Regions from separate parts of the Alteromonas sp. ABH4_453 genome, predicted to be linked through region 3. Evidence: predicted binding sites of a transcription regulator. Region 3 holds the regulator's gene; each other region holds the start of a gene.
What was found. The regulator LexA, encoded in region 3, represses DNA repair genes until DNA is damaged. The targets are predictions, from matches to a motif close to TACTGTATNNNNATACAGTA.

Region 1 (10,506 bases), on a different contig from region 3:
GTCATGCCACCACTCGCTATGTAATCGCACGGGGCCAAAGCAAATTTGGGTAGCCTGAATAAGCGGTTTAGGTACATCAAAGGTGAAGGTGGGCGCAATGTCACTGCTATAAGCATAATTATCGATGCAGCTACCGGCGCTCGACTCAGTCATCGTCATATATTCAAACTGGTGGCTGTCGGCAGCGCGCGGTTGAAACGTACTGTTATCGCCTAGCTTCGCGTTTAAGCGCCCAATTAATTGCTTCTGTGCAATATCGTTAAACCTGTCGCTAAAAAAGTCGTCATTCTGCGTATCCATTTCTTCGAACTGCTGACAGGTAAGCGCAATCGCTGTGGCAGGCTCAGGTAACTCCAAATTCTCAGTTTTAAGGCTAAATAACGGTAGCCAACTCTTCACCGAAGACTGAGGCAGTGCAGAGTGAATATTAATATCCATTACAGGTGCTTCTCTAAAATGAATATGCACACTGATGCTGGATGTATATAAGTTTCTTGCCCGTAAATAGTGTGACAAATGCTCAAACTGCTGCGTGACAAAAGGCGTTAGGTGCTGCGTGTTTTCAATATCAAAAGGCAGTAAAGTAAAGTTATCAAAGTGCTCTAAAGGCCTAAATAACGTAACGCGTGGAAAAGTTTCTCCCCTTAACGCAGTAAGATACATAATAGTGTTATTGTCAAAGCGCCGCCCCAGCTCTTGTACCGGCATGGCCAGTAGTTGGTGTACGCAGGAAACGCCCACTCTTGCCAACGAGTCAATGACCTTGGGTGACAAAGCCGTAATAGAAAGCGGGCATGCACTTAGGGCTTTTTTTATATCATCGGGCGTATGTAGGTAGGTATTAAATTTATGAAGCGCTAATACTTTTGCGGCCTCAATTGTCCATGCGCTAGCAAAATGATAGCGAATATCTGCCTCTGCCAGAGCTTGAGTTAAAGTTTTCCACAGTGGCGTATGACCGCCATAGTAATGGATTAGGTTATCTAGCCTTACTGCCAGACCATTTACGCCATTCGAATGAATGTGGCTGTCTAATACGATGTCAGAAGCCAGTGGATAAAGCCGATGTGCTAACTGCGTCAGCATATGCTTTTCGGCTTCTTCACTGAATGGCAGAATATGCACGTAAGGGCATAGCGCCGCTGCTTGGGCAAGTCCATGACCAATTTCAATGCCTTCTTTTTTCGCAATATCATTACACTGGGTAATTTTGTTCGTTTTACTGCAATACACAGCAATAGGTGTATTCGACGGTAATGAGGAAGAACTTCCGTTAGCTTCGCTTCTAGGGTCGTTTCTACGATCGCTTTTTAGCGCTTGCCGGTGCGCATGATTAGTTTTAGCAGCTTTAATGTGGCTGTCCAAGGTAAGTTGGTAACAGTAAATATAAGCCCACAGCATCATTAGCTCACAGAGTGTAATGCCTGATTGGAAAGCGTGTTATGTGCCATGGCCCATTTAATGGCGTGATTGTCAGGGGTCCAATGATGAGAAATAACAATGTTATCTTTGGGCCACCCATGACGCTGTTTGCGTATATTCACCGACAAGGCGTGGGGTTTGCCAAGTAGCGCAATATCTAAAGTGATGGGCAATGAGCTGTCGTTTTGATTCGAAGGAGTGGCTTGTGAATCACTTAAGTTGGCCTTCGGAGAACCTAACTGTGATGCCTGCTGTTGCGGTGGAGTATACAGCAAGCACAGCGCGTCATTATGCGTTGCCGCTACCTGTAGGCGTCGTGCTTCTTTTTGATTTACAGCATTGCTCCACAGCACTACGCAATGGCAAGCCGTACTTTTTAAACATTGCTCTGCTGCCCACAACGACTCTTGTTCAGTGCTTGGTTTTACCACCAGCACTTGTTGCGCTTTAAGCCCTAGGTTTTCTAACCACGATGACTGTAGTAGCCCGGGAGGGTTAATAAATACTACCAGTTTGTGTGTACGGTGTTGGCATATAACCCGTTTAAAGAGTGAAAGTTCACCCACGCCGGTTAACGAAGAGATACGAACAAGGCCTGTAGATGCAACGCCACCATTAAGTGCTTTATCCAGACACGGAAAACCTAGCGAAAACTTAGCTTCACTTTGCTTCTGATCTCTGGCCCGCCAAATATGCGGATGGTTATTAAGCACAGATAACGATTTATTCATGGCACCCAAAATAAACTGTATTTTTATACAGTATTATAGGGCAGCAATAACCCTTTTCAAGACAAAAGGTTTTTTGCTTGTTGGTTTAAGGGCTAACTTACTGATTAGTTTGAAAAGGTAAAAAGATTAAACTTTTAAAAGCGTAGGGATTTGGACTAGGGTCGCTGATCTTACTACATAGCAAAGCAGGCGACCCTGTCATACAGTTAGCGCTGTATCAGCGCTAACAAGGAGAGTAGAGTAGAACGTTACTCTTCAGGTGATGGTTCTTTTGAGGCCTTTGCTGTAGTACCGCTTACAGTTGCTGTAACGGCTTGGCAAAAAGCAATAAATCCATCTGCGGTATTTTTTGCCCACACCATGCGAACGTTACTAGGTAGAGCCTTTACCACTTCACGAATTTCCTCAAGCGTTACTTCTTCATTCTGCAACGCTTTATTTAAAGACTCTTCAAGAGACATACCTTTTTCACAACAAGCCATAATAATGCTTGAAAAGTTGCGCATAAGCGAGTGCAGCGCATTGTATTGAGTTTGGTCTATAAGGCGGCTTTTATAGGCACTTTCAATACGTGCAGTAAGATTTTTCTCCAACGCATCTGTAACAAGAACGAGATTGCGATAAGCATACGTAACCTTATTGCTGGTCTGTTTGTTTGAGTGGCGCAACAGCGCCAGTTCTTTCTGTAAGTTCTGCGCTCGCAGCACAAAGTAAATTAAAAACAGGATAAGTAATCCAATAACACCAAATGCAACGATCATGTTTATTGTGCCTTTTGTTCTTCTATAAACGTGTTGATGTTTTGCTCCAAGATAAACAGTGGAACTGAGCCGTTTTCTAACACGGCACGGTGGAATTTGCGCACGTCAAAACGCTCTCCTAGCGCTTTTTCTGCTTTCTTGCGAAGGCCTTTAATTTTGATTTCTCCAATCTTGTAAGACAAGGCTTGCGCAGGCCAAGAGATATAACGATCTATTTCAGTATTAACGTTGTGTTCTGAAAGCGCGGTGTTTTCCATCATATAATCAACCGCTTGTTGACGGCTCCAGCCCATGGTGTGCATACCGGTATCAACAACCAAACGACACGCACGCCACATTTCGTAGCTTAAGCGACCGAAGTTGTCGTACGGCGTTTCATAAATACCTGCTTCAATACCTAAAAACTCAGAGTACAGACCCCAGCCTTCACCAAACGCTGAAATATAGGTGTTACGACGTACCATAGGTAAGTCTTCAAGCTCTGCTGCCAACGATATTTGAAGGTGGTGGCCAGGCACCGCTTCGTGCAAGGTTAGTGCAGGCAATGCATACAAAGGGCGTTTATCAAGGGCATAAGTGTTTACCCAGTAATATCCTGGCTGGTCATCGCGGCTAGGATGAATATAACGGCCTGTTGTATATTTGGGCGCTATAGCCTCTGGTACAGGCGCTACACCGTAGGGCGTTCTTGGCAGATACTCAAAGAGCGAAGGAAGCTTTGCGTCCATTTTCTTTGCGATAAACGACGCTTCTTTTAGTAAATCTTCAGCGCTGGTGGCATAGAATTGCGGGTCTTCGCGTAAAAACGCAATGAAGTCGTTAATGTCGCCATCAAAAGCAAGTTCATCCACAATTTGCTGCATTTGCGCGCGAATGCGTTTTACTTCAGACAAACCTAAATCATGGATTTCCTGAGGGGTCATATCCGTAGTGGTGTAATGCTTGGCTCTATTGGCGTAATACGCCACGCCGTCTGGCCAGTTATTCGCGGCTATATCTTCACGGGCATTAGGAATGTATTCCTCTACCATGAAGTCGTAGAACATTTGATACGCAGGCAACACACTGCTGTTTATGGCAGCTTTGCCTTGCTCCATTAATGGTGATTTCTGTTCGGCAGTAAAGTACTCAGGAAAACGGGTAAACGGAGAATAAAAACCACTGTCTTCAGCCTTTTCAACAACGTAAGACGCCACTGAGTTCTCAAACCCTTTCAGCACGACTTTAGGTTGCGTGTAGCCTTCTTTTAGCGCTTGTTTCATGTACGCAATTTGTTGGTCAAAATAAGGTTTCAGCGCGTTTAGGCGGCTTATGTAGGCTTGATAATCTTCAACGCGCTTAAACGTAGATAAGTTAGGAAGCGAGGCCATGGCACCATGAAAACCATACTCTGAATTGATAGGCACTAGGTGAGCGCGATACATATACTCGTCCACATAGTTAGCTAAACGATATTGTTGCATCAGCAAGGCAATATAAGCGTCAGTAGAGATATTTTCTTTTTTATATTGGCTTAAGGCTTTTTGAAACGCGCGCCATTGTTCATTTTGTGCTTTCAGAGCTTTGGGAGAATTATCTGGTAATACGTGAGCGAGTGAAGTATCGCCTTCGCGAGAAGCTAGAAGCGGGGAAACCGAAAGCTCATACTGCCAAATGTCATCAAGTAGTTGGTACAAGCTTTCATCGTCAAGGTCCTTTGCAGATGAACTAACGCTGCAAATAAATAGTAATGCAGCTAACAGATAGCGATACATAAGGGTCTCCGGTAACCTTTACCGGAATGATCCGGCGGTTACTCTTTCGTTGGTGTATATATTGGACTAGGGAAAGCCGTTACTTTATCAGATTTATTTTCTAATTTAGTAATTTTGGCTGTTCCTTTTTTATTTACGGCGTCAATGCGTAAAACGTTGTGCATAGGAATATACGTTTTTGTTACTTCAGAAAATTCGGCTTTTAACCTTTCATGGCTAGGATCGACAACAACGCTCGTATGGGTATCCCATACAAAGTCGCCTATCTCGATAAAGCCAAATAAAGCACCTTGTATAAGGGTTTTTACATATAGCTCGTAGCGTTCTCCATTGCTGATGAACTGAACGCGGTAAAGAATATCGTCTTTCGACATGGGTGCTGCTCTTCACTAAAAATATAGATACTCCCGGAAATTGCTCCGGCGTTTGGCCCACAATTTTACCTTGCTCCTAAAATGCGAGCAACGGTAGGAAACACATGGTAAACGTAAGCAGTTTAATGGTATTCCCCCTATTAACTGCGTTACCATGATGCACACTTAGTTATATGGTGAAATTAGAATGATAAAAAAACTCCTGATAGGTAGTGCAATGACAGCAATGAGCTTTGCTACTACTGCACATAACCACGCATCGACAGACAATGCTTTTAACCCTGATACACAGCGAATTAAATCACATCTGTTTTTCTTAGCAGACGATTTACTTGAAGGTCGTGATACTGGCTCTCGCGGTCATGAAATTGCGGCGCTTTATATTGCTACCGAATTTGCCAAATATGGTTTGAAGCCGGCAGGTACAGACGGCTACGTACAAAACGTATCGTTTCGTAAAGCCAATCTGGTTCAAGAGTCTCCTAAGTTTACCTTCACCCAAAACGGCGAGACCATTGATTTTGATTACCCAAAAGAGTACTTAGCTAGCCCAAGTTTGCTCAGCACAGAGGGCAATGTAAAAGGCGAAATGGTCTTTGTCGGCTACGGTATTGTAGCTGACGAGCTATCTCACAACGATTACAAAGACCTAGATGTGGAAGGTAAGATTGTTGTGGCCCTTGCTGGTAAGCCAAGCGACTTTCCATCAGAAGAGGGCGCTCACTTTGCATCTGGCTATCAAAAGCAAAAGTATGCGGTAGACAATGGTGCTATTGGCATGATCACTATCACAACACCTAAAAATGAAAAAGTGCGTCCTTATCAAAGCCGCTTGAACTACATCCATACACCGCGTATGGCTTGGTTAGACGACAAAGGTCAGCCTGCAAATAGCTTTTCTCAACTTAAAGGCGGCGCTTATATGAGTGAAGGTGCTGCGCGCAAGTTATTTGAAGGCGCAGAAAAGAGCCTTGATGACGTTTATGCAGTTCTTGAAGCTGACAAAGTACCGCAAGGCTTTGCATTAAACGGTGTGGTAGATATTAGCAAGAAGAGTGTTCACGACACTATTACAAGCCCGAATGTTGTGGGTATATTAGAAGGTTCAGACCCTGAGCTTAAAAACGAATACGTAGTTTTCTCTGCTCACTCTGATCACATTGGTTTTGCCAAAACAGTGAAGAAAGACAACATTAACAATGGTGCAATGGACAATGCATCGGGTACGTCTGTAATGTTAGAAACTGCACGCTTGTTTAGCGAAATGAAAGAAAAGCCAAAGCGCTCAATTCTGTTCGTGTCGGTAACCGGTGAAGAGAAAGGCCTGCTAGGGGCAGACTATTTTGCTCGTAACCCGACCGTACCTGTTACATCAATGGTGGCGAACGTAAACCTAGATATGCCAATTCTAACCTACGAGTTTGCAGACGTTATTGCCTTTGGTGCGAACCACAGTGATTTACAAGAATCAGTGGAAAAAGCGGCTGCTAACGCCGATATCGAGCTAAGCCCGGATCCATGGCCTGAGCAGGCACTTTTCACTCGCTCAGACCACTATGCGTTTGTAAAACAAGGTGTACCTTCAGTATTTATGGTGCCGGGTCTTAAATCTAAAGATCCTAACGTAGATGGCAGCAAGGTATTTGGCCAGTTCTTATCTACGCACTATCACAAGCCTAGCGATGATATTAATCAGCCATTTAACTGGAATGCGGCGGAGACGTTCACCAAAGTTAACGCGCAAATTGGTTGGACGTTAGCAAATCAAAAGAATAAGCCTAAGTGGAACGATCGCGACTTCTTTGGTAACACGTTTAGCAAGTAACATATATTTGCTCGACACTAAAAAGCAGCATTTTTATGCTGCTTTTGCCCCTCAAGCAGATATTACAATTGTAGCAAGCTCGCCTATGCGTTGGCGATGACTGACCTATTGCAGGCATTAACCTTTCAAGGCCTGACAGAAAGTGCTATTTTTTCGCGTTAAAGTTGGCTTCAGTCAGAATATAAATTGAGGTAACTTTCCTTATCGGCTAGCACTTTTTAAAGATCACCTAATGAATAACGCGCATGAAAAATTAAGGATTAAATCATGAAGATTACGCTTTCTGTGATTGTGATCACAAAGAATGAAGAAGATCGAATATCACGTTGCTTAAGCTCAGTAACAAACATTGCCGATGAAATAATTGTCTTTGATAGCGGTAGTACCGACAAGACCGTTGAGATAGCTAAAAAATTTACTGATAAAGTGTATGTTACTGATTGGCAAGGCTATGGAATCCAAAAGCAAAGAGCGCTGGATAAGGCAGCGTGCGACTGGGTTTTATCGATCGATGCAGATGAGGAAGTAGATTCAAAACTTGCTCAAGAAATAACAAGTCTTTTAAATCAAGATTTTATTGAGCACAATGCTTATAAAATGAGATGGAAAAACATCATCTTCGGTAAACCCACTCGGTTTGGTAGAACTGCGAGAGCGTGTACTCGGTTGTTCAAAAGACAGGGTTCCAGATTTGATGAGGCTATTGTTCATGAAAAAGTAATTTTCGAAGGTGAGACTGGCATAATTAAAAAAGGCTTTTTAAATCACTACTCTATTCGAAATTTTGAGCATCTTCTTTATAAAAACAGACTCTACGCAGTATTGATGGCTGAAAAGAAATTCGCCAAAGGCAAAAAGAGTCATGGAATATTGCTGGCGGTTCTTAGAGGGCTAATCAATTTCATACAAATATATGTATTCAGGCTTGGCTTTTTAGATGGTAGCAGAGGGCTTTTGTACGCAGTAATTTATGCTCAGTATACTTTTAATAAGTATGCAGGCTTGTGGTCTCTCGAGCAGCAAAGTAAACAGTAGCTAATAGAATTAACTACGGTAGATGTTAAAACACTTATCAAAAGATGACTGCAACAAGAAAAGGCGCTCACATGCGCCTTACAAGTTAGTATCTATGACTTGCTTTACACAAACATCTGTTTAAACGCGGCCCATTGTTCATTGAATTGCTCGGTGGGTTTGCGAGTAAAGCCGCTGCGAATAAAGCCGTTAATACGTCCGTCGGTATAACAAATCATCATATTGGCAATAATCGCTTCATCGGCAGAAAGGGTTTTTCCTTCACGCAGCTTGCGTTCTCTTAGTACTTGCTTAAGCTGGGTTTCTAAACGCTCAAAAAGCTTGGCGATACGTGCACGTAGTCGGTCTTGCTCACCCATTAACGCGTCGCCGTTTAAAATACGGGTAATGCCTGGGTTCTTCTCTGCAAAGCCTAAAATAAGGTGAAGAATTAGCTGACAGCGCGTGAGCGAGTCTTTTTCTTCATTAACAATTTTGTTGATACGCGTAAAAAGCGTTTCTTCAATAAATTCGATAAGCCCTTCAAACATTCGCGCTTTACTGGGAAAATGACGATACAGTGCTGCTTCAGACACACCGACTTTTTCCGCTAACTTAGCAGTAGTGATACGTTGACCTGGGCTGGTTTCTAACATTCCAGCAAGTGCTTGCAGAATTTGGGCTCTGCGATTTGTTTTTTTGACAGCAGGCATGACGAAAGTGGTTCCTCCGCTACCGAGTTATAGCAACCCGGGCTCCATGTTAAGTTGGCTTACGCCAAAGCGTTTATATTTATCGTTTTTATTATCGACACTTAATAAGTATCTGTTAGTTTTTGTTGTTTAAAGCGCAACGTTCCGCAATGAGCACGAGCAGCTGCTCGGCTAGTGCATTTTTGCTGGTGGCAGGCAATCGTTTATCGCCGTCTTGCCATATTACATGCAGCGCGTTTTTATCGCTATTAAACCCCAGACCTTCAGCCGTTATATCATTTGCCGCAATCATATCTAGCTTCTTTTTAGCAAGTTTGCCGCGGGCATAATCTTCCACATTTTGGCTTTCAGCTGCGAAGCCTACGCAAAATGGACGGTCTTGTCTGTTAGATACAGTTGCTAGAATATCAGGGTTTTTAACAAAAGTAAGTGTTAACTCATCACCTGTTTTCTTTATCTTATTGTCAGCCACCGTGCAGGCCTTGTAGTCGGCTACCGCTGCGGTGCTAATAAAAATATCTGTAGAAGGGACAAGTTTTTCACAAGCGTTGAGCATTTCATCTGCGGTGGTAACATCAATACGATTACAATGCGTAGGCGTAGAAAGCGCTACCGGACCTGCAACTAGCGTTACTTTCGCGCCCGCTTGAGCCGCGGCTTGCGCAATAGCAAACCCCATCTTCCCAGAGCTGTGATTAGAGATATAGCGTACTGGGTCTAACGGCTCTCTGGTTGGCCCTGCGGTAATCGTTATTTGCTTTCCCGCTAGGTTTGTTAATGCTAATGCCAGCCCTGAAGTCTTATCTTCATTTTCATTTAATACATTGGCAATATCTACAGGTTCAACCATGCGGCCTGAGCCTACATCACCACAAGCTTGCTCACCACTTGCTGGGCCAATAAAGGTTACACCGTCTTCTTGAAGTGTAGCAATATTGCGCTGTGTCGCTGACGCCTTCCACATCTGCTGGTTCATTGCTGGGGCAATAAAACGTTTAGCGGTTGTGGCTAAATAAAGCGTTGTCAGTAAATCATCTGCCATGCCGTGAGCAAGTTTAGCGAGTGTATTTGCTGTAGCAGGAGCAATAAGTAGGATGTCGGCCCATTTTGCTAATTCAATATGCCCCATCGCGGCTTCTGCAGCTGAGTCTAGAAGGTGCTGATGCACCGGATTTCCTGACACAGCTTGTAGCGATAAAGTGCTCACAAACTCTGCGGCAGAGTCGGTGACAACAACACGTACGTTTGCACCTAATGCGGTGAGCTTTCGCACTAAATCTGGGGCTTTATATGCCGCAATACCACCCGTTACGCCCAACAAAATGTTTTTATTAGCAATAGACATAAAAGAACACGAAATCTAAATATTAATATTAGCCTACCATGGTGACAAAAAATCGGGTAGCTGAACAAAAGTCGATCTTGGCGTTTTGATACTGTTTGTCTTATATCTGCTCAACTTCAAAAGAAGAAACCCGCCTTTTATACAGTCGTTAATTTCTTTCAATTCATCTATAACCACTATTTTATGACGTTAACGGACTAAGAGCATGTCGATAAAGGTATGGCCGATAAGCGAAAGACCAAGAGAGAAGCTATTGCAGCACGGTGCAGAAAGCTTAAGTGATGCTGAGCTTATTGCTGTTTTGCTGGGAAAGGGCGTTAAGGGTAAGAGCGCTGTGTCTGTCGCGCACGAATTGCTAAAAGAACTTGGATGTTTGCGAGGCGTGGTAACGGCTACAAAGGAAAGCTATGCAAAAGTGCCTGGCGTCGGGCCGTGCAAATACGCACAGTTTCAAGCGGGGTTCGAAATATTTAAACGCAACTTAGAAATAAAACTTAAGCGCCAAGATGTATTTAATAATGTAGATGATACTAAGCGTTATTTACAGGCTAAATTAAGAGACTGCGA
Region 2 (10,506 bases), 110 kb from region 3:
CGGTTTTATCAGAGACACTAAGGAGAGCACGTTTAATAGGTTTTGGTGTTTGCATAAATTTTAAGTTTCTAATGTTGTAGTGTTGAAACAAAAAGAGCACCGATTGGTGCTCTTTGGTGGGCAAAGCCCTTGGAATCTTAGTTCATGCCGTATTGCTTAAGCTTCTTGCGAAGTGTGCCACGGTTGATGCCCATCATGATGGCAGCGCGGGTTTGATTGCCGCGTGTGTAAGTCATGACTTCTTCTAGCAGCGGCGCTTCAACTTCAGCCAGTACCATTTCGTACAGGTTATCGATGTTTGCGTTATCCAATTGCTTAAGGTACTTATTAACCGCTTGCTTTACAGAGTCACGCAGTGGCTTTTGAGCTTGCGTTTGTGAAGGCGTAGTTACTGTAGTAGTAAAAGGTGAAGTCACGTTTTGATCGAACATAATACTGTGTTGCTCTTAAGTTAGTCATCACTATGCTGCGGGAGAAATCTGTCGGGTTTCTCGTGTCTGCAGCGCTTGAAAATATGCATTTAGTGCATCGAGTTGCTCATTCGCGTCATCGATAGCGTTAAACGTTTTACGAAACTGACGATCCGTATCGTGCTCCGCGAGATACCAGCCCACGTGCTTACGGGCAATTCTCACACCGGCAATGTCGCCATAAAAGTCCTGCACATTAGCTACGTGCTCATGCAAGAGTTCATATAACTCTGACAGCGGCGGTGCTGGTAGGTTCTCGCCCGTTTCAAGATAATGTTGGATTTGCTTAAATATCCAAGGTTTACCTTGCGCGCCGCGACCTATCATTACGCCATCTGCACCGGTGTAATTCAGCACCTCTTGTGCTTTCTCTGGAGAAGTAATATCACCATTTGCAATAACAGGAATTGAAATTGCCGCCTTAATTTGGCGTATGGTGCTGTATTCAGCTTCTCCTTTATACATACAAGCTCGCGTTCTGCCGTGAACAGCAAGCGACTGTATGCCGTTTTGCTCTGCAATGCGGGCAATCTCTACCCCATTGCGATTTTCTGGGTTCCAGCCGGTACGAATTTTCAGTGTTACGGGTACATCAACAGCATTAACTACTGCTTTAATAATCGCTTCCACTGTGTCTGGGTATTGAAGCAATGCAGAACCTGCTAGCTTCTTATTGACCTTTTTAGCAGGACAACCCATGTTGATATCGATGATTTGCGCACCATTCTCAACATTGAATTGTGCTGCTTGAGCCATAAGCTCAGGATCAGCCCCAGCTATCTGTACAGAGCGAATGCCTTCTTCACCCTCATGATTCATACGCGCTTGGGATTTAGCTGTGTTCCAAACCTTCGGATTACTCGAAAGCATTTCTGAAACAACAAGCCCTGCTCCTAAGCGCTTACAAAGTTGGCGAAACGGTCTATCTGTTACGCCAGCCATTGGGGCCAACATCAAATTGTTGTCTAACTCGTAAGGTCCAATTCGCATTATAAAATGTATAGCTCGCCATCTAAAACTGCACAGAAAATATACACCCGGCTAAAACGGGGCGCTAAGTGTACGTGTTTTCGCAAGGCTTGAAAAGGCTAAAAATCACACAAAATTTCACTTCGTGGTCTTGACAGTGAAAAAAATCTGTCACATTAGTAAGCTAACGCCGATTTTTAGACTAAATATCGTACAAAAGTCTTACAGCCCCCGATTTGAAAGGGCTGTAATGTGAAAAAAATTAACAAATAATTAGATACTAACGATTATTGTTGTATGAATTTTCGTCGCAATATTGAGGTGGTTTGCCGTAAGGCTCTGATTTAGCTAGACGTAAAATTAACCGCCTAGCCAGTTCTTTAATCGCGCTCAGTGTTTTTTGCCCGACACGCGCGCCCACTCTCCGTCAATGGCACTGGGTTCAAGCGTAATGTCGTTTGAATAAGCGTCTTCAATGCGAGTAACTTGTTCTGCCAGTATGCCTGAGAGCACTAACAAGCCGTCCTTTTTGCAGTAATTAGTAATAACGCCTTGGAGTTCTAATAATGGACCTGACAAGATATTCGCCATAACCACATCGGCTTCAAGCTCAGGCTGGTCTTCCGGTAGATACACATCTAGTCGCTCTTCAACGCCATTGCGGCGTGCGTTTTCTTTTGTCGCTTGAAGTGCTTGCGGGTCAATATCAATGCCAATTACGCGTTTAGCACCCAATTTCAACGCGGCCAGCGCTAAAATTCCCGAGCCACAGCCAAAATCGACCACAGTTTTATCTGTCATATCGATACCGTCTAACCAGCGTAGGCAAAGTGCAGTAGTAGGGTGCGTACCTGTGCCAAAAGCAAGGCCTGGATCCAACATAACATTAACGGCATTAGGGTCTGGAACATCGCGCCAGCTTGGGCAAATCCACAAGCGCTCGCCAAACTGCATTGGGTGGAAGTTATCCATCCACTCCCGCTCCCAGTCTTTGTCTTCAAGTGGCTCAAGCTTGTATTTAAAATCAGGGCCTAAGACTTTGGCTTTACCCAAGCGCTGCAGAATACCTTTCATATCCGCATCTGCTTCAAACAAACCCACTACTTGTGTATCTGGCCACAATAACACTTCACCCGGCTTGGGTTCATACATTGGGGTGTCTTTCGCGTCGACATAGGTAACCGCCTGCGAGCCATTTGCCGTTAGCATGTCGCCTATTGATTCTGCGTATTCAGAAGAAGTATTAATTCGAAGTTGTAGCCAAGCCATAGTTGTCGTTCGTTGGGACCTTTGCTAATCATTGTACCTTTGCTTTGCGATAAACAAAATGAAAGCAAGCGAAAAGCGTTACGATAGGTGTTATTTGTCAGAGTCAGCGGTGTTTTAAAGCCTTAACCTTTTTTTTACTGGTATGGATTCCAAATGCGCCTATAGTTATTTATTAGTGCGGTTCGATTGTAAAGCTAACCGGAGTCTTATGCGTTTCTTTATCTTTTTTTTGTGTGTTGTTGCCACTGCTTTGCCCACCAAAGCCCGCGAGTTAGACGTGGTGGTTGGCTGGAATAAGCCGCCTTATGTTATTTCACAAGAACACAGCGGCTTTGAAATTGACCTGGTAAGAGCCATTCTAGCGGAAATGGGGCATACGCTTTCGCCCATTTATGTTCCGTTTGGGCGCACAGCGCGACTTTTGAAAGATAACGCTGTGGATATAGGACTTACACAAAACGCTGCGCACAATGTGGATGATACTGTCCTTTCCGACCCATATATCATCTATCAAAATGTTGTTGTGACAAAAGCGCAGAGTCACTATGTTATCAATGATATTGATGATCTGAAGGGCAAGCGTGTCATCGGGTTTCAAACTGCGCAATCGGTATTAGGTGAAAAGTTCAAGCAAGCATTAGCGACAGAGTCAATGTATATGGAAATGGCAAGGCAAGACCGTCAGGTCGATATGCTCATGCTCGACCACGTTGACGCGATTGTTTTAGATAGAAATATTTTTAACTACTTCAAGTCTAAAAACAGCGCACATTATGATAAAGAGGAAACCGTATTCCACGAGTTGTTTCCTATCTCAATATATTGCGCGGCTATACCCAACCCAAAGCTGAGAGCAGAGTTTAATTCAGCCCTTCATCGCTTTATTGCAGATGGTCGATATCAATTACTGCTTGATGAATATCAGCTTGATAATCTGATTCACAAACTGCCAAAAACGCCAGCCAAACTGTGAATGCGTATTTTATCGTGTAGACAGTGAACCATTTCTGAGTCAACGTATATCAAACTAGTAATACGTTTATGTCCGTCATTTCTTACCTAGCCGTAGATAAGGCACGATGGTACAAAGGTCATGGCATAAGAACGCTCCCATGAAAACAATGCGTTAAGGAAAGCTCTATGTTGAAACAGTGGTATTTACTGGCTGTAACCTTGCTGTGCACCGCCTGTGTGTCGCAATCGCACTATGAAGATAGCGATAATAATAAGTGGCTAGATCAGCCAGCATACCTGCAGGTGCAGGCTATCGCTAATGGCGATACTACATCGGCAGAGTTGGTCAGTGGTTATCTAGCGCGAATTGAGCAGTTAGATAAAAAGCCCAACAGCGTTTTAGCGCTTAACCCAAATGCATTAGCTGAAGCTAAATTAATCGATAAACAAATAGCCAGTGGAGCGGCATTAGGCCCGTTAGCCGGTATCCCTGTACTTTTAAAAGACAATATTGAGAGCGCAGAAATGCCTACAACGGCAGGTTCGATGGCGCTAATTAATAACAATACCGGGCGAGACGCCCCTGTTGTGGCGAAGCTAAAAGCAGCAGGTGCGATCATTTTAGGCAAGACTAACTTATCTGAATGGGCTAATTTTCGTTCGGAATCATCGATAAGCGGTTGGAGTGCAGTAGGGGGGCTAACCCGTAACCCGCACATTTTATCTAGAAGCGCATGTGGGTCGTCATCTGGGTCGGGCGCAGCAATGTCACTTCGATTAGCCTCTCTTGCCGTAGGTACTGAAACCAATGGCTCTATAATCTGCCCAGCATCTATTAATGGAGTAGTGGGCTTTAAGCCAACCGTTGGGTTACTGTCACGAACCCATATTGTACCCATTTCATTTAGCCAAGATACTGCTGGACCCATGACCTCTAACGTTCAAGACGCATGGCTGATGACGTCAGTTATGGCTGGTGAAGACGTGAACGATAGTGCAACTGAAAACACGGCGTCTCAACGCCCTGCTATGCCTTCATCTAAAATGCTGGCAACAGATTTAAAAGGCAAGCGCATTGGTGTTGTTAGGTATCGTCAAGGTGACAACCCTCACGTACTAAAAGTCTATGAAAGTGCGCTAGAACAGTTAAAAGCATCGGGGGCTACACTGGTGGATATTAGTGATTTTTCTCAGCCTGACTCCTTTTGGGCCGACTCTTATAATGTTTTACTGAGTGAGTTTCACCACAGCATCAACGAATATTTGTCGGGGTCGCCGGCCGGCATCCCTGTAAGAAATTTATCTGAGCTTATCGCTTTTAACAGCCAAACCGAGCGAGAGCTAGCATTATTCAACCAAGATATTTTTGAAAAGTCGCTAGACGCGGCGCCTATTGATAGCGAAGCGTATCACAGCGCCCTAAGTCTTATTCAAGATACAGCGGGCAAAAATGGTATTGACGCATTGCTAGCAAAACACAATGTCGATGTATTAGTTGCACCTTCAAATAGCCCGTCATTTTTAATTGACGGTGTGTATGGCGATCATTCGCCAGCGGGTTTCATTGGTATAGGCTATCTAGCCGCTGTAGCGGGGTATCCCCATCTCACAGTACCAGCGGGTGAAGTGAAAGGTCTTCCAGTAGGCATTAGCTTTATCGGTGCTAAGTGGAAAGATGAAGATGTGCTAAAGATAGGTAAAGTCTTTGAAGCTAAACATGGCTTTTTCATTAAGCCAGGTCTTTTACCTACACGTTTTGATGACCCGAGCTTAAAGGGCATCCAGAATGGACTAAATGAGAGCCGCTAGTTAAAAGCACGTGGTTTGAATGTGTAGTCCGTTAAGCAGTATTGAAACTAAAAAGCCCCCGATACTTATCGGGGGCTTTTCTGTTTATGTATGCTATTTATGTAGCTGCGAGTGATGGTTTAGCCTGGCTTTTTAACCCACGCGCTACACCAGCCATCGGCGTTAACCAGCTTGTTAGGGAAAATGTTACAAGGGCGATATTGTTCGCCATCGGCTCCCTGCACGTACATGCAGTTTGCACATTTTGCACCTTCAACGGTTGAAGACGGTGTGTAGTTTAATGCTTTCGCAGTTGGGTCATCAGCGCTCAATTGTTCTTGAGCTTGTGCGCGTAACGCTACACCACCTAACGTAAGACCGATAACTGTAGAGCCCGACAGTTTTAAAAAGTCACGGCGATTTACAGATTTCATAACATTCTCCTTAAGAGATAGAAACGATAATGATTCTTTTTTATTCAGCACCTTAAACGCAAAAACCTGCCCAAAGAGGCAGGTTTTGTGTAATGTTTAAATACTATCTCTTTTTGAAAAAAGATCGAACGAAATGTCTTATTTTCACTTGATCTAGATTAAATAAACTTCAGAGTAATAATACCCGATAGTAATTATGAGACCCTTCTATCTGCTACAAGTTCATTTTTTAGCTAGGGGGACTCCGGGTTTGGCGTAGGCAAACCGTGCAACACGCGTAGTGCTATGATAGCTATCTAACCCAGAAATGCAGGCAGTGTTTGCTTTTTCTATATCGGCGTATCCGTCTTCATCAATAATGCCCTCTGGCATATGAAGCTCTTGGATTTCTCCAATAACCATTTCGGTTTCGTTAAGCAGTTTTAAATGTTGCGCCACCTTTAAGCCCATCCTGATCTCGCTTTCTTTAACAAACGGAGCACTAAATGACTCGCTAAACTGCGGCGTTAAACCCACTGCTTCAAATTCGCTCTCATCTGGGGCATAGCGAGCAGATGTTTGGTGCGCTTTGTCTACCCAATCAGTCGACACGTGATTTAGCGTGTAAAAGCCTTGTTGCTTAATATTGCTAAGGGTATCTCGTACCACCGTGTGTGGGCGCATTATCATGCCTATAAGTGGCGGGTTAGCACCCACATGAACGATAGAGCTTACAATGGCTAAATTGTTGATGTTTCCGTTTGTGGTACCCACTAAAGTCGCCGACTTAAAGCCAGACAAGCTATTGACTAGATTAGCTCGGTATCGCTGTGCAAGCTCATCTATATCTTTGCGTGTAAACTGCTTAGTCATTTTCTCGTTCTGCCTCAATTTGAATGTCGTCACCATGCTGATAAGTGGTCAACTCTATGGGTTGACAGCACACCTGACAGTCGAGTACTTGGACTTGACCCACATCGTTAACCTCATCTATCTCAACGTCGTTAGGCGCCATACAGTAAGGGCAGGAGAAGCCCATGGAACGGGTTAAGCTCATATTTTATTGCCTTGTTAATCACGAATAGCCTTTATTACGTAATGCTAAGAGGAGTGGATTTTCCTAAACAGAAATCTTCCCGTTGTCTGCGATAAGAAGGTGCTGAAGCAATCGCAATAGCTGTGGCCATTACTAAGTGAGAGTTTTGATGATTGGCTCTGATAAACAGCAGAAAGGTGAATGAATAGAGGTGGTGTTGTGGCAAATAAAGTAGGAAACTGCCCGTGTTGTAATAGAGAAACGCGCCTGACTTATCATCACCTTATCCCGAAAAAAATGCACCGACGCACCTATTTCAAAAAGCACTTTAGCAAAGCCGAACTGCAGGACGGTATCTATATTTGTAGGCAGTGCCATAGCGGCATACACCGCTTTTATGATGAGATGACATTGGCCAAGCACTACTTCAATTTACAACGATTACTAGATGACGAGCAGCTTTCGACGTTCTTTCAGTGGGTGTCTAAACAGCGAGTTCGAGTTTAATAAATGGCTTGGATTAATAACGACCAGTAGACTTTAAATTTATTCGCTATGGATTTAATTTGATTAACTTGGCTGTATAAATATACACTGTTGGTGTTTTCATAGCCAAAGATTCCTCATGCGAAAAGATTTACCGCCACGTTATTACCTCACACATTTTCACGAGTTCCTTAAGTTCTTTGAAGGTGCTAACAGCATGCTTTTAAGCGATGAAGCAGCTGATTTTGTTGAGCGCTTTAACGTATTAGACGATGACAAAAAATGTATTGTAGTGCGCGCTGCAAATCGAAAGTATGCGGTTATTGACAGAACCCAGTTTAACTACAGTGAAATCAACGAACCGCAAGCACAAATAGATTGGCTCATTGATAGCGGGTGGTTTGGCGACCTTTCGAACGCATCGCTTAATGATATCGCCGGCGTTCTAACCAAAGACGCGTTGCTGACACTTCTTGCTGAATACGGCAGTACGCAGGGGCTAGCATCTCTCACTAAGCCGAAACTTGTGACGTTACTTAATGAACATATCGGTGCTAGAGGCTGGCCCGAGAGCTTTTCGCTAAACAACTATCTAGTGTGTTTATTTGATAACGCGCTTCGCTATTTGCTGTTTATCTATTTCGGTAATACCAAAAGCCGTCTGAATCAGTTTTCTATGCGCGATCTCGGTGTAATGAGAACCCGCTCCGATTCGGTAACCGATACAGCGCGTTTCGATACCAAAAGCGACGCAGAAGCCGCTTGGTTTTACGCAAATCATTACAGTCAGTTAGCCTTTTATAACGATGATATGTTAATTGCCTTAGCCGAAGGTGACTTTCCTATAACAGAGGGTGTGTCAGCCAGTTTCTACCGCGACCAGCTGCTTTACGCACTAGGGCTCAAAGTGTTGGCTTTCGATAAACCCAAAGGGTTAGGCATTTTAAAACTAGCTCAAAGCGATAAAGCAAAAGAAAAGTGGCTAAGGGAGAGCTATAAAAACGGACAAGAAGATGACGTCAAACAAGCACTAGAAGAAATTATCGATAACCCTCAATCGGATACGCTGTTAGCCTTCGCCGAAGATTTTTATGCCCGTAAATACCATAAAAAACGCACCAGCACGGTTACCGATATGCTTCGCAATGCCAGCCGAACTTTGGATATTGATGTAAGCCAGAATCAGCAAGTAGAGCGTGGAGTGTTAGCGCACTATGCTCGACATGGAGTAGAAGGATGGCGTACAGAAAATCGATTATGGCGCAGTTTATTTGGTCTTACTTTTTGGAAGCAACTTTACGAAGAAGATACGCTGGTAACAGAGTTTGACCGAAGGCCACTATCGCTTAAGCAGAATAACTTTTACGCCAAGTTTGAGCACAGTATTGAAGCACTACTGCTTGCCCTTGACAGCAAAGAGAAACTGCGCTTTCACATTCATAAAATGGCCACAATGCACTATGGCAAAGTGAACAGCCTGTTTATGTGGTCAAGCCATTTGCTTACGCCTATAGAAGCGCTAATTGAGCATGGTTCGCTAGACTCTATTTATGCTTTACTTCGCATGATGTGCAAAGACTTTGAGAGCCTTCGAGATGGCTTCCCAGATATTATGGTGTTTGACGATGCGCTTCGCTTTGAAGAGATAAAAGCGCCGGGCGATCAGCTTCGTCGAAACCAGCTGGTTTCTATTCAGCGTTTGCAGCAAGCTGGATTTGACGTTGCGGTGACAACAGTGAGATGGATACGGGACCCTGCTCAGCCCTATGTGGTAGTAGATATTGAGACTACTGGCGGTAACAACAGTTATAACCGCATTACCGAAATAGGTATGGTTAAATTAGTCGGCGGTGAAGAGGTAGACAGGTTTCAAACCTTATTGAACCCGCAGCGCAGAATCCCTAGTAATATAACCCGTCTTACTGGAATTTCAGACGACATGGTGGCAGATGCGCCGCTGTTTGCCGAAGTCGCAGAGCAGGTGGAACGATTTACCGAAGATGCCGTATTTGTTGCCCATAACGTGAACTTTGATTATGGGTTCATTAAACAAGAGTTCGCGCGGTTAGAGCAAAACTTCAGACGCCCTAAAATGTGCACCGTTCGCGAAATGCGGCGTACCTACCCAGGGCTGCCATCTTATTCATTGGCTAACCTAACTAAGCACTTCCATATAGAAATGGAGCAGCATCACCGAGCGCTCAGCGATGCCAAGGCTGCAGCCGAACTGTTAAAGCTGGCGTTTGAGAAAGATGATGAATTAACGGGCCTGTCGTCGAATTAATAACGTTGTTATTGAAATTTTAAGCATGCGAACACTGAACAAAATGCGCGTAAACTCAGTATTGAGTTGAGTTATAACGTGCATATTGAGATGTAAGACATGACATTAACTGAAGAACAAGAATCACGAATTATTGAAATGGCGTGGGAAGATCGCACGCCGTTTGAAGCGATTGAGCGTTTATACGGGCTTCCGGAGAAAGACGTAATAAAACTCATGCGTAAAAATCTTAAACAAAAAACCTTTAAAAATTGGCGAGAACGGGTGTCAGGTCGAAAAACCAAACATGCGAGTTTACGCCCAGAAGGTGTGGATAGAGGCTATTGCCCTTCGCAGTACAAATATAAAAGTGCCAACAAGTAGCGTTGAATAAATATCTGTTTGACGTTACTGGTTTAACAAGCTGAATTAACTTCACTTCTTAGGCGGAGTAATAGTACTAATGGGCAAAAGGAACGCGGTTAACTGCTGACGCATGGGGGTAGGAAAAACTATTGTGTTTTCTGATTGCAGAATACTCTTAGCGTGGTGAACCTGACGTAATAGATTTTGATAGGTGTCATTGCTTTGCTGTATTGCCTCTACCTTACTCATCATTAATTCAATAAACTCGGCGGGCGAAAAACTGTCATGTTTTCTAATCTCAAAGGCTAGCGCCTTGAGGACATAGGCTTCCCACTCGTTTCTGTAGCTCTCTTGTAAGCGTTCAGGATAAAGCGTTAAGTCAGATATATCCTGTGCTAAGTCTACAATATCAAGAGGATCATCAAAGAGGACACGAAACGCTAGAAGCGCTTCATCAGAGAGTCGAGAAATGGGAAGTTTTTCTTTGAACTG
Region 3 (10,506 bases):
TATCTGGGTAACAAGCACGCCAAGCCCAATGAAGGCGAAAAGTTTAAGGTTTCGCTGAAAGACTTTGGCTTGAGGTAAGTCGGTAATATCCTGTTCATGCATATCTGACGCTATGGGCGCTTGTTTAGTTTTCGATGCATCACCTGCGGTGTTGCGCAAGCGGAGGTAGAGAATAAACAGGCAAGAGAGTACAGAGAAGCCCCCCAGTAAATGCCCCATAACTACGACGGGAAGCAGATTGAGCGTCACGGTCCACATACCAAGTGCTGCCTGGAAGATAATGAGTCCCAGCAGTAACAGAGGTAGTTTAACGGGCGTACCTTTGTCGCGCTGCCGAATAGCAATAATGGCAATAGCCAGTACACACAGCCCCAGCGTTCCAGCAAAATAGCGGTGAATCATTTCATTCCACGCTTTAAATGCCTCAACTGGACGTTCGGGAAAAGCGGCGTTGGCTTGTGCCACTTTTTCCTCACTCAAAGGCACGGTTAAGTTACCGTAGCATCCAGGCCAGTCGGGGCATCCTAGCCCCGCGTCGGTCAAACGCGTATATGCACCGAGAATAATAACGACTGCCGCCAAAAAAATACTGAAAAGGGTTAATTTTTTCATGGCCATTATCCTATACGCGATAATTTAAGAAGCTTTCTCATATCTGCCAGCATGTTGCGGCTTTCCATCACGGCGTCTTTTCTATCGTCTTTAATGTCGTAAAAGAGCATGGCGTTATTTTGCGTATCAACAATATAAACACTGCTAGAGGCAAGCGCGGTTGGTGTAGTAACGGGTAAGGTTTCGACAAAAGGGTAGTCTTTTAGCGCGGCTATCGCAGTTTGGTCGCTTGACGCTGTCGTGACGACTACTGCTTGGGCACGGTCCGATTCTTTACCTAGCGCAAGCCACACTTGGTTAATACTGAAAAGGGCGTTTTCGCACACTGCGTCACATTCACTTGGCATCACATACAATAAACGCCATTTAGGTTCCGCGTTTTCTAAAAGCGCACTCATGTCGATGGTCGGCGCGAGCAGCTGACCTTTATTTGTCGCGCCTTTAGTAAACCAATCGTTATCAAGTGCGAGCTTTGCCAGAACAACAGGTAAAACAAACACGACTACCATAATAATTAATGTTTTTTTCGAAGCAGCATTACTCATAACTACGTCCTTTCTTACTAATTGCAAAGCCGCCAATGGCTGCAGCGGCAATGGCTAAACCAAACCATTGAACTGCATAGCCAAGGTGCTTTTCAGGAGACATTACGACGGCCTGATGTTCGCGAATAAACGCGGGGTCAGGCGTGGTAAGGTGAAGAATAAAGGGTAAAAGTTTGCGCTCTAAGGCATTGCTTAGTGCAGGGAATTCTATATGTTGTACCAGCGCAGGGCTTTGCGACAAAGCCATGTTGGTTTCTTTCACTAAGGGGTTGTTACCCGGCACGCTAAGCACGCCGATTAATTCGCGCGTTTGGCTTGTAAAACTTATATCCGGTAGCGTGCGCGTTAAGTCTGGCGCAGGCACCCAGCCAAAGTTAACCAAGAGCCACCCGACATTGGTATTTACCGGTACGATGACATCGAAACCCACCCGCTGATTGTGAATCTGATTATCTAATAGCAACACATGGTTAGCGTCTATTGCGCCGCTGAAGGATACGGTAATATCCCGAGGATCATCATGAGACAACGCCTCTTCTAAACTCAAGGTTCCATTACTTTGCTTTTGCGCTATGCTAGCTAAGCGTTGTTGCTTTTGGACCATGCGATCAAGTTGCCAGTACCCTAAACCGCACATAATCGCCACACTGACACCCGTGAGTAACCAAGGAATAACGTGGCGAGTGCGAGAAAACATGATTATTTCGCACCATGCAAAATTAGAATAAAAACAGAGGTGAATATGTTGATAAAAATAGTCCTTGTTGCGTTGGTGCTGTACATGATTGTGAATTTGTTCATGGCGATGCGAATCATGATGAAAAATGACACGTCTAAGGGCCCGATGAGTAAGTACATTGGTCGACGCGTGCTCACTTCTGCCGTCATTGTTATTATTATTCTTATCGCTATTGGTACCGGTTTAATTACCCCAAACCCAAGGCCTTACTGAGTTTGGGGATTCCTTTTAAAGTACGTAAACAAAGATGTAGAGCATGACCCACACTACATCTACAAAGTGCCAGTACCAGCTCCCCGCCTGAAACGCGAAGTGGTTTTCAGGCGTGAAATGGCCTTTCAAGACCCTAAAAAACAGTACAATTAGAATGATGGTGCCAAGGGTCACATGCATGCCGTGAAACCCTGTGAGCATAAAGAAGGTGTTGCCGTAAATGCCTGACTGAAGCGTAAGCCCCAAGTCGCGATACGCATGTATGTACTCTTCTACCTGTAGGAACAAGAACCCACATCCAAGTAAGATAGTGATACCCAGCATTAGGGTTAGCTGTTTGCGTTTGTTTTGCTCTAGTCCCACATGAGCGAAGTGCAGTGTAATAGATGAGATAAGCAAGATAACCGTGTTAATTGTGGGCAAACCCGCTGCACTCATTTCCTGTGTGGTAGTGCCGCCTGGCGTTGACACCAGCGGCCACATGGCCTCAAAGGTCGGCCATAAGACTTCATTGGTCATAGCGTTATTCGAAGCGCCACCCAGCCACGGAACGGAAATAAATCTCGCGTAGTAAAGGGCGCCGAAAAACGCAGCGAAAAACATCACCTCTGAAAAGATAAACCAGCTCATACCTTGTCGATATGAACGCCCCAGCTGATCGCTGTAAAGCCCTGCCATAGATTCGTCTATTTGATTTTTAAACCAACCTACAAGCATAACCAGCAATACTGCTATCCCCGCTAAAAGGATATGACCGCCATAGCCTGTTTCACCTTTGGTTGCTTGCACCACATAATTGCCCGCACCTACGGCGATAAGAAATAGAGCAACGGCCCCTACGATGGGCCATGGGCTTTGTGCGGGTACATAATATTTTTGGTATTCGTGATTCTGTACTTCGGGTTGCATTTTCTTCTCCTTACCCCTTCGGCCTATTCGCCATTTGATGGTGTTGAAGCCATAAAGGGATTCGGTGTTGTCGTTAGGTCACTGGCTCGCGCTGTGACGTCATAGAGTGTGTACTGCAAGGTAAAAAACGTAATTTCTTCAGGTAGCTGAGGGTCTACATAAAACTGCATGGGCATATAGGCTTCACTACCCGCATCTAATGGCTGCTGATTGAAGCAGAAGCATTCAGTCTTGTTCAGGTAGAGTGCTGCCGTTCCGGGGGATACAGAGGGAATGGCCTGAGCTACGATATTGCTTGATGCAGGGTTTCTGACATAAAACGACACCGTATTAAGTTCGCCAGGGTGCACTTTCACGCGCTTGGTTTCAGCACGAAACTCCCAGGGCATTCCGGTATTGGTGCGAGTGATAAACTCGACGGTCACTTCTCGCGACTCATCAATCTCAACCGATTGATAAACCGCGGCCGTGCCTTCGGTTTTTCCGTTAATTCCCGTAACGTCGCAAAATACGTCGTACAAGGGAACAAGGGCAAAGCCGAAGCCAAACATGCCAATGACAATAGCAACAAGTTTAATAACCATCTTGTTGTTTGCGCTTTGCTGTGACATCACGTGACCTCCGGGTAAGTCCATAGATGAAGGTTGGTAAACGCTTGTTTAGTCGTTTATCTCCCTCACCACCTGCAATGTGTGAATGTCATTCCCATCGGCTTTTGCCGGTTGAAAGGAATGACCTATTCACAACGCCACCTACCGTTACTTAACGACAGGTGGCGTTTCAAACGTGTGATAAGGAGCGGGTGATGGAATTTCCCATTCCAATCCTTCTGCGCCGTCCCAAACTTGCGCTGATACCGGCTCACCTTGCTTTTTGCATGCCTTGATAAGCAGGGCAAGAAAGATAAGCTGAGATAAACCGAATGCAAAACCACCCAAGCTTATCCATTTATTAAAATCAGCGAACTGCAATGCATAGTCAGGAATACGGCGTGGCATACCAGCCAAACCCACAAAGTGCATAGGGAAGAACAACACATTGACCGATACCAATGAGCACCAGAAATGCCATTTAGCTAAGGTTGTGTCATACATTTTTCCCGTCCATTTAGGCAACCAGTAATACACCGCAGCCATGATGGAAAAGACCGCGCCAGTTACCAATACATAGTGGAAATGGGCAACAACAAAGTAAGTGTCGTGATACTGGAAGTCCACGGGGGTGATCGCCAACATCAACCCTGACAGCCCACCAATGGTGAACAGCACAATAAAGGCAATAGCGAACATCATTGGCATTTCAAAGCTCAGTGAGCCGCGCCACATGGTCGCTACCCAGTTAAACACTTTCACGCCAGTAGGCACCGAGATAAGCATGGTGGCAAACATGAAAAACATTTCCATGTACACCGGCATGCCCGTGGTGAACATATGGTGAGCCCATACAACAAAAGAGAGCAGCGCAATCGACGCCGTGGCGTACACCATAGACGCGTATCCAAACAGCTGCTTTCGAGAGAAGGTAGGAACAATTTGCGAGATAATGCCGAAAGCGGGCAAGATCATAATGTACACTTCAGGGTGCCCGAAGAACCAGAAAATATGCTGGAACATAACCGGGTCGCCGCCACCAGCAGCATCAAAAAAGCTCGTGCCAAAGAACTTATCAGTTAACACCATGGTAACCGCACCGGCGAGCACTGGCATTACCGCAATCAGCAAGAATGCCGTGATAAGCCACGTCCATACAAACAGCGGCATTTTCATCCAGGTCATGCCTGGCGCACGCATATTAAAGATGGTCACAATCACGTTAATCGCACCCATAATGGATGAAATACCCATGATGTGAACAGAGAACACAAACAACGCTGTCGAATCGCCACTGTAAGTCGTTGAAAGGGGCGCGTAGAAAGTCCATCCAAAAGCAGGGCCGCCGCCTTCCATAAAGAGCGAGCTCAGTAGAATGAGAAAGGCACCTGGTAAGATCCAGAAGCTCCAGTTATTCATACGCGGTAACGCCATGTCAGGGGCGCCGATCATCATGGGAATAAGCCAGTTTGCGAGCCCAGTAAAGGCTGGCATTACTGCACCAAATACCATGATAAGCCCGTGTACCGTAGTCATTTGGTTAAAAAAGTTAGGCTCAACTATTTGCAGGCCAGGTTGGAACAATTCAGCGCGGATCACCATGGCCATCGCACCACCAACTAAAAACATAATAAAGGCAAACCACAGGTAAAGTGTGCCTATGTCTTTGTGGTTAGTAGTAAACAACCAACGCGTTATCCCTTTAGGAATATGATCGTGATGTTCATGGTCATCATGTAGGTGACCGTCAATTACTTGATCACTGTGAGGCGCAGAGGTATCTGGCGAAATAACTTCAGTTGCTTTGCTCATTGTCTGCTCCTAATTACCGTTTGCCACAGCGTTGACGTCTTTGGCCTGAACTATGTCGCCAGTATTATTGCCCCACGCATTGCGCTCGTAAGTCACTACCGCTGCAATTTCTTTAAGGCTTAGCATTTTGCTAAACGCCTGCATAGCCGTACCCGACTTACCATGAAGTACAATATCAATGTGACCTTGCTGATCTTCTAACGCCATTTTGCTGCCTTTTAATGCCGGGAACACGCCAGGTAAACCTTCACCATTTGGCATATGGCAAGCTGCGCAGGTAGTGTTGTAAACACGCTCGCCAACTTTCATTAACTCATCCATCGACATATTCATAGAAAGTAGGCGTTGCTCTTCTTCTTTCGCTTTGCGAACAATTTCTTCTTGTTCGCCCATCCATTTATCAAATTCAGCAGGCTCTTTAGCAATCACCACAACCGGCATATAGCCGTGGTCTTTTCCACAAAGCTCTGCGCACTGTCCGCGATAAATACCTGGCTCATTCACCTTGGCCCAAGACTCGTTAATAAAGCCGGGGTTGGCATCTTTTTTCACAGCAAAGTCAGGAACCCACCAAGAGTGAATAACGTCATCTGAAGTAATAAGAAAGCGTACTTTTTTTCCAGTAGGGATAACCAATGGGCGGTCAACTTCCAACAGGTAGTTATCTGTTTTTTGAAACTTGTTCTCTATTTGCTCGCGTTGAGTAGCAAGCAGAGAATAAAACTCTACGTCGCTGTCCATATACTTGTAGTGCCACTTCCACTGTGAGCCTGTTACTAGCACAGTCATGTCTGGCTCAGATGTGTCTTCCATCGCAATCAATGTATTCGCTGCAGGCACAGCCATAAAAATAAGAATAAGAAAGGGGATAACGGTCCAAGCAATTTCAACTTTCACGTTCTCATGAAAATTTGCTGGCTTCGCGCCACGCGACTTTCTGTGCAGATACATCGAGGCAAACATAACCCCAAACACTACAACAGCAATGCCAACGCATATAAAAAACATCAGCATGTGGAGGTCGTAAACCTGGCCACTGATGTCGGTGGCACCGCGTCTTAAATTAAGTGAAGAAGCCTCTTCACTGACTTCTTGGGCAAGAAGCAAAGGAGAAAAAAGCAAAAACGGTATTGTTGAACACCATTTTGCGAAAACGGTCGTTAGTTGTTTCACTCAGCACCTCCGTAATAGCAAGACCAAGAACGCTGATTATTTTGCGCGATGCCCTACCAAATGGTTTGCGAACGATTGACCCATCACCTCAACTTGTAAAACAAATTCAGAGCCATTGTTATTATTTTGTTAACCTCTGTCTAAGAATTGCGCAATAATGTCGTGCCGTCTAGTCTTTTCTGTTAAAAATTTAACGAAGCGTTCAATTTTTAACCATTCCCGTGGCAGCCTTACGTTACATATTGGATGGAAAAAGAAATGAGCATGTATTAAGCGAGAATAAAATCAAACGTACATTTTGAACAACACAAAGGTTCTACGAGCAATCATTTGATCATAAAATCAACAACTAATAGGTTGTTAATATTTATTTTCAAACAAACTTTAGAATAATGAATGCATATTCAGTAGTTCATTCACAGGCAAAATACGCGTAATACACTTTCTGATAGTCATGGTTGGGTTCGTTTTTTAAAGGCGGGCTTAGTCACCCTAACTCCAGAAAACTGGTAGAAATAAAGCAATAAAAGGCATAAAAAAAGCGGCTAGTGCGCCGCTTTTCGTTGAAGGTGTTAAAACCTTACATCCAGTCCGCGTTTCTTATAACGCCTACTGCAATCCCCTCAATAGCAAAAGGTTCGTTGGCTAGGTCTACTCGAATAGGTGCGAATTCTTCGTTTTCGGCATGAAGTAATACTTCACGACCACGTTTCTCTAAACGCTTTACCGTAACATCTTCGTCTACACGTGCCACAACGACCTGGCCATTGTGAACATCGGTGGTGCGATGCACAGCAAGAAGATCGCCATCTAGAATACCGATGTCTTTCATACTCATGCCGTTAACACGCAGTAAAAAGTCTGCTTGAGGTTGAAACAGTGCAGGGTCTACCTTGTAGTGTGATTCTACGTGCTCTTGCGCCAAAATTGGCTCACCCGCCGCCACACGACCAATGAGAGGTAGGCCTTCTTCTTCAGGTACGTCATTTTCGAGAGGAATATTGAGTTTAATACCCCGAGAGGTACCCGGCAGAATTTCTATCACGCCTTTACGCGCCAAGGCTTTCAAATGTTCTTCTGCTGCGTTGGCAGAACGAAAACCAAGTTGACGAGCGATTTCCGCACGCGTAGGCGGCATCCCCGTTTCTTGCATGGTGGTTTTGATAAGTTCTAAAACTTCGGTTTGTCGAGCTGTGAGTGGGCGCATAAAAGACCTGTCTGTTCATACAGTTCCTGTAAGTATATACACCTAAAACTAAATAACAAGCACTTGCCGCGTCTTTTGCTATAAGCAATAGACAGCGACAAGTGTATTACCCTTATTTCACAAGAAGGGCCATGTTCGGATTACCTATTTGAAGCTCTACTTTGCCGGCATTGTTCTTTCGGGTACGCATACCATCGACATGATTAATGCCAATGGAAGGGCTAAGCCAAATGACATGTCCATTGCTATCTATTTCAGTGACTCGGTAAGCAACGTTGTCATAATATCCATACGATGAGTCATATTCTTCAGCTTGGTAAATGCCAAGTATTGATTGATTAGACGATGTCGTTGGAATGACGGCTATATTTTGAAGATCGAATGTAGGCGTTATGGCGTCTTTAAGTACTAAGGCGTCATTTGTTACGTCATAAATATTTATTCTATTGTAGTTTCTATCTAAGCATGCAAACTCAGAGGCGTCGTCGCCATCAGCATTAATTCTTATCAATTGACTACAAGAAACATCTAGTTCATTCAGTCCGACAAACTCGCCATCTTGCATTGTATAGAGCTTTAATGATTCATAGCCACTAACAGCAAAAAAGTGTTCGCCATTATTGGTGAGCTCAGCGACAGCATCTATTGAAAACTCATTGATGACAGAGTCAATGAGCACTTGGTTCTCAATATCGAATGCTTTGAGTCGATTGTTTTCAACAATGACCGCATCAACAAAATTATCGTCATTCACGTCTACAGCTTCGATGAGTGAGACTTGGCTGTTTTGATTTTGGCTCAGCGACCACTGAATTGAGTTATCTGACAACTTAACTACGTTGAATGATGTATTGCTATTCAAAGCTCCTGTGAATAATTCACCCACGCCATCATTGTTATAGTCAGTAACAACGGGTCTGCTATAGTCAAAAACATCGTCGCCAAGTTCGTCGCTAAGGGTAATCTCATTCTCCGTGTTAACTGACAGCACCTGAATTGATGTGTAGTAGTTAGTTGTCTCACTAACAAAGACAGCTCTTTCATCATTATCACCAAAAGGGGCCCAGCCGGCAGCAAAGTAATTAGAAGAGTGTGCTTCCGCTCGTATATCTGATAATACGTAGTCGCCCTCAGCATCTTGCTGTGCAACCTGAATTTCGCTGTCGCCAGTCCAGATTATTTCGTTTCGGCTATCGTTATTCAGGTCGCCGATTAAAAGCGACATACCGCTATACGTATTGTGAATAACACTCCACTGTTCCGAAATTTGACCACCTTCAAGCGCGAAAGCTTTCACCTCTCCCCACTGGCACTCAGAAATTACAAGCATTCCTTCATTGGTCTGGTCATCTTTGCTATAGCTCAAATCGCAGATATCGTTATGCTCAGCTGTCGCCAAATTACTTTTCGACACCGCAGAGTAGACTGAAATATTCTCCCAACGGTCGGCACCAATGATTTCATCGACACCGTCGTTGTTCATGTCTCCGACAGCGACGTAAGCGTCGCTAAACCCATTGCCATAAAGCCATTGATTGGCGCCGCTATTAATATCGAATACGTAGCCATTGTTAGTCACCAACTCGATAGACGCGTCGTCGTCTACATTACCAAAAGAAATGGTTGATACACCATCGACATCGAACTGCTGCAACTTTTCACCAGTTGTCACATTATGAATGGAGATAGACGTCGCACCGTAATAATAATCGCCGTGAAGGTATGCAATTTCTTCTATACCGTCGCTATTAATATCGTAAAGCCATCCTGACGTTATTTTATCCTCTGCTACAAATACAGTCTCCGCGTTGTCGTTCCGATCTTTAATAACTGACAACCCTTGTTCAGTAAGGATATAAATTTCATCATTGCTATCACCGTCAGCATCTTGGGTATAAACGCCTTTAATTTCTCCTCTTGTAGGTAATTTGTAAGGGTACACATAGGTATTTTCTAGTTTATTTCCGTTTAACGAGAAGGCGCCCACGTTTCGGTGATTGACCGATATGAGTTCATTCACACCCTTGATTGAGGCAATCGCAAAACCTCTATTATAAATCGGTGTTATTGAAGTTGTGCGGGCAAACGCCGGCGCTTTATCTGCATAAGCAGTTATTTCTACGGTTTGTAAGCTCTCTTCGCCATCCAGACTCGCAAAGCTAAAAATATAGGTTTGCGCATTAAACAGTTGACTGTCGGGCACCTGCCACGTTAGTAAGCCGTCGTCGTTTAAGGTAACTCCTGTAGGTGCAGCGACAAGCTGGCCTGCAACATCACTATTAATTTGATCGGGGTCGGTCATACTTACCGTGAACTCGACGTAACCACCGGCAGTTACCGATTCAGGCATATTGGAGACGACAAGTGTCATTGGAGAGTCACTGATAGTGATAAACACGGGTTGTGATTCAACGATGTTAACACCGTCAGACACTACCATAGTTACTTTCAGTTCATCGCCGAATACCGCGTTATATGCAGGCAGAGTGCTACCGCTAACCCCCTCTAGAACAACGTTATTAATGTACCAGCGGTAGGATACTGACAAGTCAGATTCAGGCGTATCAGAGTCGTAATAATACCCCTCATCAACGGTTATATCGTCAGACGTGTAAACAGGGTCATAAGCATAATAATAGGGTTCACCAGCAACGGGAGGCGCTGAAATAGTTTCTATATCGGATAGAACGATATTCGCGGTATTAC

Region 1: ACXAGV_RS14460 (recombinase RecA) is a predicted target of LexA. The motif match lies at 2,167-2,186, and genes of this name have one in related genera.
Region 2: ACXAGV_RS04445 (exonuclease domain-containing protein) is a predicted target of LexA. The motif match lies at 7,477-7,496, and genes of this name have one in related genera.

What each region holds. Positions count from the first base shown of each region.
Region 1 covers NZ_JBSWXP010000007.1:5,408-15,913, forward strand. The annotation lists gene ACXAGV_RS14455 (Y-family DNA polymerase) at 1-1,404, opposite strand, end outside; gene ACXAGV_RS14460 (recombinase RecA) at 1,404-2,153, opposite strand; gene ACXAGV_RS14465 (hypothetical protein) at 2,402-2,914, opposite strand; gene ACXAGV_RS14470 (DUF885 domain-containing protein) at 2,917-4,668, opposite strand; gene ACXAGV_RS14475 (DUF1820 family protein) at 4,707-5,042, opposite strand; gene ACXAGV_RS14480 (M28 family metallopeptidase) at 5,230-6,867, shown strand; gene ACXAGV_RS14485 (glycosyltransferase family 2 protein) at 7,135-7,902, shown strand; gene slmA (nucleoid occlusion factor SlmA) at 8,007-8,594, opposite strand; gene coaBC (bifunctional phosphopantothenoylcysteine decarboxylase/phosphopantothenate--cysteine ligase CoaBC) at 8,710-9,939, opposite strand; gene radC (RadC family protein) at 10,145-10,506, shown strand, end outside.
Region 2 covers NZ_JBSWXP010000002.1:222,531-233,036, forward strand. The annotation lists gene purH (bifunctional phosphoribosylaminoimidazolecarboxamide formyltransferase/IMP cyclohydrolase) at 1-55, opposite strand, end outside; gene fis (DNA-binding transcriptional regulator Fis) at 138-431, opposite strand; gene dusB (tRNA dihydrouridine synthase DusB) at 462-1,460, opposite strand; gene prmA (50S ribosomal protein L11 methyltransferase) at 1,830-2,708, opposite strand; gene ACXAGV_RS04415 (substrate-binding periplasmic protein) at 2,917-3,681, shown strand; gene ACXAGV_RS04420 (amidase) at 3,849-5,471, shown strand; gene ACXAGV_RS04425 (high-potential iron-sulfur protein) at 5,591-5,884, opposite strand; gene ACXAGV_RS04430 (flavin reductase family protein) at 6,107-6,736, opposite strand; gene ACXAGV_RS04435 (zinc ribbon domain-containing protein) at 6,729-6,920, opposite strand; gene ACXAGV_RS04440 (hypothetical protein) at 7,119-7,406, shown strand; gene ACXAGV_RS04445 (exonuclease domain-containing protein) at 7,525-9,669, shown strand; gene ACXAGV_RS04450 (TIGR03643 family protein) at 9,769-10,032, shown strand; gene ACXAGV_RS04455 (hypothetical protein) at 10,084-10,506, opposite strand, start outside.
Region 3 covers NZ_JBSWXP010000002.1:115,413-125,918, reverse strand. The annotation lists gene ACXAGV_RS03970 (COX15/CtaA family protein) at 1-612, opposite strand, end outside; gene ACXAGV_RS03965 (hypothetical protein) at 618-1,157, opposite strand; gene ACXAGV_RS03960 (SURF1 family protein) at 1,150-1,854, opposite strand; gene ACXAGV_RS03955 (DUF2909 domain-containing protein) at 1,900-2,109, shown strand; gene ACXAGV_RS03950 (cytochrome c oxidase subunit 3) at 2,125-3,018, opposite strand; gene ACXAGV_RS03945 (cytochrome c oxidase assembly protein) at 3,042-3,629, opposite strand; gene ctaD (cytochrome c oxidase subunit I) at 3,777-5,420, opposite strand; gene coxB (cytochrome c oxidase subunit II) at 5,430-6,593, opposite strand; gene lexA (transcriptional repressor LexA) at 7,174-7,800, opposite strand; gene ACXAGV_RS03925 (hypothetical protein) at 7,913-10,506, opposite strand, start outside.